Regions from separate parts of the Cupriavidus sp. GW823-FHT07B10 genome, predicted to be linked through region 1. Evidence: predicted binding sites of a transcription regulator. Region 1 holds the regulator's gene; each other region holds the start of a gene.
The links. Region 1 encodes sigma-54, which starts transcription at its own class of promoters, with help from an activator protein. Its sites were predicted from a motif close to TGGCANGNAANCTGCTTT; they were not measured.
Positions count from the first base shown of each region.

Region 2: AC1Q6V_RS17695 (GTP cyclohydrolase II) is a predicted target of sigma-54. The motif match lies at 1,532-1,549, and genes of this name have one in related genera.
Region 3: urtA (urea ABC transporter substrate-binding protein) is a predicted target of sigma-54. The motif match lies at 1,216-1,233, and genes of this name have one in related genera.

Region 1 is NZ_JBXAGS010000001.1:375,221-378,597, forward strand. Features, by position in the region: gene ptsN (PTS IIA-like nitrogen regulatory protein PtsN) at 1-206, opposite strand, end outside; gene hpf (ribosome hibernation-promoting factor, HPF/YfiA family) at 663-1,013, opposite strand; gene AC1Q6V_RS01890 (RNA polymerase factor sigma-54) at 1,062-2,543, opposite strand; gene lptB (LPS export ABC transporter ATP-binding protein) at 2,678-3,377, opposite strand, start outside.
Region 2 is NZ_JBXAGS010000007.1:259,381-262,757, forward strand. Features, by position in the region: gene AC1Q6V_RS17690 (URC4/urg3 family protein) at 1-239, opposite strand, end outside; gene AC1Q6V_RS17695 (GTP cyclohydrolase II) at 236-1,474, opposite strand; gene AC1Q6V_RS17700 (acyltransferase family protein) at 1,751-2,851, opposite strand.
Region 3 is NZ_JBXAGS010000006.1:368,887-372,263, forward strand. Features, by position in the region: gene urtA (urea ABC transporter substrate-binding protein) at 1-1,162, opposite strand, end outside; gene cyoD (cytochrome o ubiquinol oxidase subunit IV) at 1,518-1,886, opposite strand; gene cyoC (cytochrome o ubiquinol oxidase subunit III) at 1,886-2,530, opposite strand; gene cyoB (cytochrome o ubiquinol oxidase subunit I) at 2,536-3,377, opposite strand, start outside.

The DNA of each region.
Region 1 (3,377 bases):
CGGCCGTGCGGGATTGCCACGCCGGCGCCCAGGCCGGTGGATCCAAGCGACTCGCGCGCGAACAGGTTGTCCGTCACGATGGCGCGCGCCACACCATGGTTGTTCTCGAAGAGGAGCCCGGCCTGCTCGAACACACGCTTCTTGCTGGTGACGCTGACGTCGAGGGTGATGTTGCCGGGTGGCAGCAATTTGGCCAAACGATTCATGGGCGATGCGCAGGATTTCAGTTAGCGGGCGGACCGTTCCGCCGGGCAGTGGGCTGGCTCCGGCCTGCCGTTGGCCTGGCCGGAGGCGTCCGGCCCATTATAGAGCAGCGACTACTCCCGCATTGTGCAGCGCAACGGGGCAAGCCGGTGCAGAAAGATACATGGTGATGCAATGGTGCCTCCGCGGCGGGGAGCCGGTGCACCGGTGCGGGGCACGGCCAGGATTCCCTCTCTTTGTATGGCGCAGCATACACCTTGGCGCAGCGCTTGCGAACACCCTTGCTCATTCGGGTGAAAAGCATCGGCTCCGGCGCCACAGCCGGGCCGCGCCGCCAGTGCGGGCGCGGCATGCCGGCGGCAACCGGGAACGCGAGGGCGCAAAAAAGCCGCGCTTCTTGGCGCGGCTTGCCTGTTCAATCCTGATTCAGCAGCCCGCTGCGGGGCTGCCGGGCACGGTCATTGCTGCATTTGCGCTGCGGCCATCTGGTACTTGACCGCTTCGCGGTCGTGGCCTTGCACGCGATCCTTGTAGCGGATCACCTGACGGTCCAGCTTGTCGACGAGTGCGTCGATCGCTGCATACAGGTCTTCGTGATGCGCTTCGACAAAGATGTCCTTGCCCTTGAGATGTAGATTGATTTCCGCGTACTGACGCCGGTCCTTTTCCTTATGGTTGTCGACAGAGAGCAGCACACTAACGCCAATGACTTGATCGAAATGCCTGACGATTCGCTCCAGCTTCGTTTCCACGTACTCACGCAGAGGGGGCGTGATGTCCAGGTGGTGTCCACTGATCTTGAAGTTCATAGCGCTTCTCCTTCTGAAAGAGCCTCACCAGGCAGGCGGTGGGCTCGGCTACAAAGACTTGCGGAGATTGACTGCGGGGATCTTCAGGGCTTCGCGATACTTGGCAACGGTGCGGCGTGCGACAACGAAGCCTTGTTCGCCCAGCAGTTCGGCAATGCGACTGTCGGAAAGGGGATTCCTCGGGTCTTCGGCTCCTATCAGTTGCTTGATCAAGGCGCGGATGGCCGTTGACGAAGCCGCGCCACCGGTTTCGGTGGACACGTGGCTGCCGAAGAAGTACTTCAGTTCGAAAGTACCCATCGGCGTTGCCATATATTTATTGGTCGTCACCCGGGAGATGGTTGACTCGTGTAAACCCAGTGTATCGGCAATCTCCCGCAAAACCAAGGGGCGCATGGCGATTTCGCCGTGGCTGAAAAAGTTCTTTTGACGCTCGACAATGGCCTGCGAGACACGCAGGATTGTGTCGAACCTCTGCTGGATGTTCTTGATCAGCCAGCGCGCCTCCTGCAGCTTCTGCTGCAGCCCGGCGGTGCCGGACTCACCCTTTGCGCCACGCAGGATTTGCGCATACATGTCATTGATGCGCAGCCTCGGCATCACATCCGGATTGAGCTGCGCGATCCAGCCGCCGCCACCCTTGCGCACGAACACGTCCGGCACCACGAAGTCCGCCTCCGGGCGGCTGTATGCATGGCCGGGGTAGGGCGCCAGCGAGCGGATCAGTTCGTGTGCGGACTTCAGCGCCGCTTCATCCACCTGCAGCGCCTTCTTCAGCCGCGTGTAGTCGCGTACTGCGAGCAACTCCAGGTGGTTGGTCACGATGTTCAGGGCCAGTTCGCGCTGCGGGTGCGTCAGGCGCCGCAACTGCAGGGCCAGGCACTCGGCGGCGTTGCGCGCGCCCACGCCGGGCGGGTCGAAGCTCTGCAGCAGCGTGAGGATGGCGTGGACCTCCTCGATCTCGAACTCGAGTTCTTCCGGCAACTCCGTGCAGATCTCCTCAAGCGATGCGCTCAGGTAGCCATCGTCGTCGAGCGATTCGATCAGGAAGATGGCCAGGCCCTTGTCGCGCGCCGAGATCTTCAGCGGCGTGAGCTGTTCCATCAGGTACTCGCGCAGCGTTGGCTCGGCTTCGCGCAGCTGCATCGGCGTTTTTTCGTCCTCGTCGCCCTGGGGGCGGCGGGCAAAGTCGTCCAGGCTCCAGTCGCTGCTGCCATAGTCGTCGCCGTTGCCGCTGTCGCCATAGCTGTCGTCGTCAGCCGCGCCGTCGGCGCGGGCCTCGCCATTGCCCTGCGGCTCTGCCGGCGCGGGCGCCGGTGCGCTCTGCAGGTTGACCGAGCCGTCGGCCGCCACGCGCAGCGGGCTTTCGATCCAGTCGTTCTCGCGTTCGAGCAGAGGGTTTTCCGTCAGTGCCTGTTCGACCTCTTGCTGCAGTTCCAGCGTGGAAAGCTGCAGCAGCCGGATCGACTGCTGCAGTTGCGGGGTCAGGGCCAGATGCTGGGAAAGGCGGAGCTGTAGCGACGGTTTCATGCGACCTATTCTATGCGCATCTTTCCGTTGTTGGAACGGAAATTGCTATCGCTTATGCGGTCTGATCGCTGCTGGCTGTGGCAGGCCCACGTGCGCCCGCGAATAGGCCTGCCGCTCCATGGCAGGCCGCTGCATCACATGCGGAAGTTCTCGCCCAGGTAGACGCGCCGCACTGCGTCATTGGCGATGATTTCCTCGGGCTGGCCCGCGGCCAGCACCGTGCCTTCGCTGATGATGTAGGCGTGGTCGCAGATGCCGAGCGTCTCGCGCACGTTGTGGTCGGTGATCAGCACGCCGATATTGCGTGCCTTGAGGAAGCTGACGATGCGCTGGATCTCGCCCACGGCGATCGGGTCCACGCCGGCGAAGGGTTCGTCCAGCAGGATGAAGCGCGGCGACGACGCCAGCGCGCGCGCGATTTCCACGCGGCGGCGCTCGCCGCCCGACAGCGACAGCGCCGGGTTGTTGCGCAGGTGCGCGATCTGCAGGTCGTCGAGCAGCGAATCCAGGCGGCGCTCGATCTCGGCCTTGGGCAGGGGCTTGCCGTTGCTCACCTGCAGCTCCAGCACCGCGCGGATGTTCTCTTCGACGTTGAGCTTGCGGAATACCGAGGCTTCCTGCGGCAGGTACGACAGCCCCATGCGCGCGCGCTCGTGGATCGGCAGGCCGCTGATGTGGTCGCCGTCGAGCACGATATCCCCTTCGTCCAGCGCCACCAGGCCCACGATCATGTAGAAGGAGGTGGTCTTGCCCGCGCCGTTGGGCCCGAGCAGGCCGACCACCTCGCCGCTCTTCACGTCGAGCGAGACGTCCTTGACCACCGTGCGCGAGCCA
Region 2 (3,377 bases), on a different contig from region 1:
GCGACATAGTCGGCAATGGCATGCACGCGGTCCGGATGCCAGGTGAAAAGTTCGGACGCGCCGCTGGCCACGTTCTCGGTGACCGCCGCGCAATGCGTGCGCACCGCCTCGGCACACAGCAGCGCCGAAGCGGGATGCCCTTCCGGCACCGGGCTCAGCCAGCCGGCACCCGGCCGCATCTCGTTACCTGTGCCCTGGCGGTCCATGCCGGGCTTGCCATCCTCGGGAAACATCGTCATTCGTTCAACCCCCTGCCCTTTGCCAGGGCCAGTTCGTTCGCATCCGGCGGCGTGTAGTGCGTAAAGTAGCCCGCGGCCACCTTGGCATCGATCTCGACACGGGCGTCGGCGGGAATCAGGGTCTCGGGGATGGCCACCTGCTCGACCACCTCGATGCCCTGCGCCACCAGCGCGCCATGCTTCATGTTGCTCATCGACGCCCAGCGGTCGATGCGGCGGATGCCCAGCCAGTGGAACACATCCGGCATCAGCTCCTGGAAACGCATGTCCTGCACGCCTGCCACGCATTCGGTGCGGGCAAAGTAAGTCTCCGCACGGTCGCCGCCCACCTGCCGCTTGCGGGCGTTGTAGACCAGGAACTTGGTCACCTCGCCCAGCGCGCGGCCCTCCTTGCGGTTGTAGACCACCAGCCCGACACCGCCCTGCTGCGCCATCTCGATGCACACCTCGATGCCATGTGCCAGATACGGCCGGCAGGTACAGATGTCTGACCCGAACACATCCGATCCGTTGCATTCATCGTGCACGCGGCAGGCCACGCGGGTTTCAGGCTTGCCCAGCTGGCCCACGTCCCCGAAGAAATACAGCGTCATGCCGCCGATGGGCGGCAGGAACACCTTCAGGTCCGGCCGCGTCACCAGTTCCGGGAACATGCCGCCGGTCTGCTCGAACAGGCTGCGGCGCAGCACGCTTTCCTTGATGCCGAAACGGGCCGCCAGCCCGGGCAGATACCAGACCGGATCGACCGCAGCCTTGGTCACGCGCACATCGCCATTGGCATGGAGGATGTCGCCGTCGGGCTTGAGCCGGCCGGCCGCGATGGCCGACATCAGCTCCGGCATGTTGATATGCGCGCGGGTGACGGCGATGGTCGGGCGGATATCCACGCCGGCCGCGATGCGGTCGGCAAACACGGTGGACACCAGGTGGCCCCACGGATCCAGCGAAACTATCTTCTCCGGGTCGCCCCACTGCGGATGCGGGCCGATCGCCTCCGCCGGCGCGGTATCGGTCAGGTCGGTGCGATGGTCGCGCTGCAATGCGCCCGCGGCAACCGCCAGGGCCCGGTAGATGGCGTAGGCACCTGCGTGAGTGCCGATCACATTGCGCTGCGCCGGATTCGCCAGGCTGGCGATGACCGGCCCGCGCTCGGCCGCCGTGGGGGCGCCCCAGTGGATAGGCTCGGCCGGCTTGTCGCGGCGTGCGTGCGAGGTCAGGACGATATGGTCGGACATGGCACCCTCGGTTCCCGATGGAATCCTGACCAAATGGTCAGGTTTACGATTCCATACTAGGCAACCTTTGTGCCATCGCCCAATGCCATTTACGCGAGTGTTGCTCCGATGTGTGTGGCGCCGAACGCAAGTATGCGCGGGCGGCATGCACGCATGGCGTGCAGGCGACGTGGCATGACGGGTGCACAAGCACCAACAAGAAGCGCGCACGGCCATGCTGGCACGGCGCCGTCCGGGAGAAGCCGTACCACCGCTGCACGGCCATGCCTGCAAACGTTACACGCTTTGCCGGCTGGCGCGGTCGCGGCCGTTGCCCAGCAGCGCACGCAGCGCCGCCAACGGCCGGGCGCTTTCGATGTAGCGATAGAACAACGCGCCGGCCACATTGCTGAGCGCCCATGCGGCAACCATGCCGAGCGCGTTCAGCACCGGCTGGCCCGGCGCCAGGTTCGACACCAGCGCGTTGACCAGCAGGCAGACCGGAAAGTGAACCAGGAACACCGAATAGGAAATGCGCCCGAAGAAGCCGATCACGCGCGCCCGCGGCCAGCGCTCCAGCCAGCCGCCGCGGCGCGCCACCGCCAGCAGCAGCGCAGTCGCCAGCGCCACCGCGATGCGCAGCCGGAAATCGAAGGCCAGCGCCGCCAACGTTACCGCGCCGAGGACCAGCAGCGGCAACACCGGGCGACCGGGGTTGGACGCCCAGTAGGCCAGCGCCCCCATGCCATAGGCGCCGAAGAAGTACAGCGCCCAGATATCCCACGCGGCATCGCGGTTGAACCAGAACAGCGATGCCACCGCCACCAGCACCACAATGCCAATGCTGACCCCGGCACCCGCCGGCGCTTTCCCGCGCGCCACGGCGCGCGCGGCCCACAGCGCACCCAGCAGCAGCGCAAACAGCTGCAGGTCGATGGCCACGTACCAGACCCCGGCCGAGAGCGCGTCGACATCGAGCACGTTATGCAGCAGCGTCACGTGCGCAAGGAACTGCAGCAGGCCGGGCGGCGCAGGGATCGAATCATGCACCATCCATTGGCGCGCCAGGGCGGCCCCGGCAATGCTGAGCAGCAGCGCCGCAGCAAAGGGCACCACCAGCTTCTGGTAGCGCCGCCACAGCACCAGCAGCGGATGCTGGCTGATTTCCAGCTGGCCATGCGGCGCCAGGCTGCGCGCGGCGAGGAAACCGCTGACCACCAGAAAGACCTGCACGGCGATGCGGGCGTAGTCGTAGAGCCAGTCCACCAGCCCCGGGGCCAGCCGATACGCGGTATCGGACATCGGGCCATAGAAGGCCAGGTGATGGAGCACGATCAACTGGGAGCTGACCGCTTTCAGGGCGTCAATGCACGGCAGGCGCGACGGACGGGGGCTCATTGTTATAGGAATGTTGCGATTGGCACGGAAGGCGCGATTCTACCTGCTTGCATCCGCTCAAATGTGGCATATGCACCACTACATATAGATTCGTTACACACTGCCCCGGCTTGTTGCGAGTTTGCAGGCACATGGCTTCATGTCTTAGCCAGCAGGCATTGGCTTATGAAAATGCTGCGCAAAACAGTCAGGGGCCAACAGGAGCCGGCATAAGGAAGTGCATACACAGGCGGCAGCTCTTTCCACGAAGCAAGGCTTATGAGTCAGGCACGTGCCTTTATGCGTCGCGGCCCAGAATATACAACTGTCGGGTGGATACGGGGATGTCAGGCTTGAACCACACATTCCAGGAGAGCTCTGTTGTGCGCCAGTAGCATAAGCTAGAGGCAGGATTGCCACCTGGGGTCCGCTTATGCAGCACCGCACGCTCTTCCCCCGCACCGGTCACGCCTTCCGTTGCGGCTTGGCTGAGTGCTCCCTCATCGCCCTTCTGGCCGCGGCCCTGGCGGGATGCGAGGGAGTCCCC
Region 3 (3,377 bases), on a different contig from region 1:
ACTGGCCGTCGCCCTTCACTTCGCCGATCATCACCGGCTTGTACAGGTGGTGGTTCTCGCCCATGGTCAGCGTGAAGCCGTCCGGTGCCTTGAAGGTCTGGCCGTACATGGCGGCGCGCACCTTGTTGGTATCGGTGGTGCCGGCCTTCTTCACGGCCTGCGCCCACATATGGATGCCCACGTAGGTGGCTTCCATCGGGTCGTTGGTCACACGCTTGTCGCCGCCGGGCAGGTTGTTGGCCTTGACCCATGCCGCCCACTGCTTGCGAAAGGCGTCGTTCTCGGGGTTCTTGACCGACATGAAGTAGTTCCATGCGGCCAGGTGGCCCACCAGCGGCTTGGTATCGATGCCGCGCAGTTCCTCCTCACCCACCGAGAACGCCACCACCGGCACGTCCTTGGCCTTCAGCCCGGCGTTGCCAAGTTCCTTGTAGAACGGCACGTTGGAGTCGCCATTGATGGTGGAGATCACCGCGGTCTTGCCGCCCTGCGAGAACTTCTTGATATTGGCGACGATGGTCTGGTAGTCGCTGTGGCCAAACGGGGTGTAGACCTCTTCGATGTCCTTGTCGGCCACGCCCTTGCTCTTCAGGAACGCGCGCAGGATCTTGTTGGTGGTGCGCGGGTAGACGTAGTCCGTGCCCAGCAGGAAGAAGCGCTTGGCGCCGCCGCCTTCCTTGCTCATCAGGTATTCCACCGCCGGAATGGCCTGCTGGTTGGGCGCTGCACCGGTGTAGAAGACGTTCTTCGACATCTCTTCGCCTTCATACTGCACCGGGTAGAACAGCAGCGAGTTCAGCTCTTCGTAGACCGGCAGCACGGATTTGCGCGACACCGAGGTCCAGCAGCCGAAGGTCACCGCGACCTTGTCCTTGGTGATCAGCTGGCGCGCCTTTTCCGCGAACAGCGGCCAGTTCGAGGCGGGATCCACCACCACCGGCTCCAGCTTGCGCCCCAGCACGCCGCCGCTCTTGTTGATCTCGTCGATGGTCATCAGGGCCACGTCCTTCAGCGACGTCTCCGAAATGGCCATGGTGCCGGACAGCGAGTGCAGGATACCGACCTTGATCGGTTCCTTGGACTGCGCCATGGCCAGCGGGCTGGTACCGATCATTGCCGCGGCGGCTATCGCCGACAGCTTCAGCATGTCACGTCGTTGCATTTGCAGCTCCCGTTTATGGTGTTAGTTAGGGACTACGCTCCCCGGGTGATGCTTCTGCAACTAGCGTGCCATGGAGGCAGGCCGCCTGATACCCACCGCACCCCCGGCAGATGGCGTGCTGGCGCGGCGCGCAGGCGCTGCCGCCGCCCGCGATCGCGCATCCGCACCAGAGCAGTGCGGGCGGCGCACGCACCACTCCCGTGCATCTGCGCAATTCCGTGCGGGCGGCATGCGCAAGGCACCAGGCGATGCGCGTCCCCGCACCAAGGCCGGGCGCCACGCCCCAAGGCAGGCGACGGGCAAAAAAAACGGGGCCCCTTGCAGGGCCCCGCTCTCGATGCCAGGACGTTGGTCCTTACATCACCATCATGTTGGCATTCAGGTTGTGCATGATCCACAGCGAACCCGCCACCACGATCACCAGGATCAGCGCCGTGAACAGCAGCGCGATCACGTTGCTGCGCTGCTCGGACGACGTGTCCAGGTGCAGGAAGTACTTCAGGTGGACCAGGATCTGGACCGCGGCCATGCCGAGGATGATCCAGAGGATGGTGCCCTTGTCCATGCTGCCGTCCATCACGAGCTTGAACGGGATCACGGTCAGGATCACGGCCAGGATGAAGCCGATTGCGTACGACTTGAAGCTGGCGTGGGTGTCATGACCCGCGTGCGAGTCGTGCGAGTCGTGGGCGCCGTGCGCCGCCGGTGCGTTGTGTTGTGCCATCACAGATGTCCCATCAGGTAGACCACGGTAAACACGCCGATCCAGACCACGTCCAGGAAGTGCCAGAACAGCGACAGGCACATCAGGCGCTTGCTCAGGGTCGGGGTGATGCCCTTCTTCGACAGTTGCCACATCAGCACGATCATCCACAGCATGCCGCTGGCGACGTGCAGGCCGTGGGTGCCGACCAGCGTGAAGAACGACGACAGGAACGCGCTGCGGCCCGGGCCGGCGCCTTCGGCGATCAGGTGATGGAATTCGTTGATTTCCATCGCCATGAACGCCGCGCCCAGCAGGAACGTGACGCCGAGCCACACCTGCACGCGGCTCAGGCTGCGGTTCTGCAGCGAGATCATCGCCATGCCGTACGTGATCGAGGAGAACAGCAGGATGAAGGTCTCCACCAGCACGTAGTTGAGCTCGAACAGCTCCTTCGCCGACGGGCCGCCTGCCAGTTCGCCGCGCAGCACGGCGAAGGCCGCGAACAGTCCGGCGAAGATGATGCAGTCGCTCATCAGGTAGATCCAGAAGCCATACACCGTATTGGCACTGGTATCGTGGTGCGCATGGTCATGGCCATGCGCGTCGGCTTTGGCCGGTGCGCCGGCCTGCGCGGGGATGCGGTCTAGGACTTGAGTCGACATGGTTCTCAGGCTTGCGAAGCAATGCGCTGCAGATGGCGCGTTTCGATCTGCTCGACCTCGGTGGCCGGCACGTAGTAGTCGATATGGTCGTCGTTGCTGCGGTGGATAAACGCCCACACCATGCCCACCAGGCCAACGATGGCCATCCACCAGATATGCCAGGTCAGGGCAAAGCCGAACACCAGGCTGAAGGCGCCGATGATGAAGCCCGCGCCCGTGTTCTTGGGCATGTGGATCTTCTCGTAGCCTTCGGTCGGCAGCGTCTCGCCACGGGCCTTCATGTCGGAGAACGCGTCCAGGTCACGCACCACCGGGGTGTGCGCGAAGTTGTAGAACGGCGGCGGCGACGAGGTGGCCCACTCCAGGGTACGGCCGCCCCACGGGTCGCCGGTCACGTCGGCCAGCTTCTTGCGGTCGCGGATCGACACCACGATCTGCAGCACCTGGAAGAAGATGCCCAGCGCCACGAACACCACGCCCACGACGGCCAGGTACAGCCACGGCGTCCAGGCCGGGTTGTCGGTGTGGTTCAGGCGGCGGGTCATGCCCATCAGGCCCAGCACGTACAGCGGCATGAAGGCGAAGTAGAAGCCGACCAGCCAGCACCAGAAGGCGCACTTGCCCAGGCGCTCGTTCAGCGTGAAGCCGAACGCCTTCGGCCACCAGTAGGTGATGCCGGCCAGGTAGCCGAACAGCACGCCGCCGATGATCACGTTGTGGAAGTGGGCGATCAGGAACAGGCTGTTGTGCAGCACGAAGTCAGCGGCCGGCACGGCCATCAGCACGCCGGTCATGCCGCCGATCACGAAGGTGATCATGAAGCCCAGCGTCCACAGCACCGGCGAGG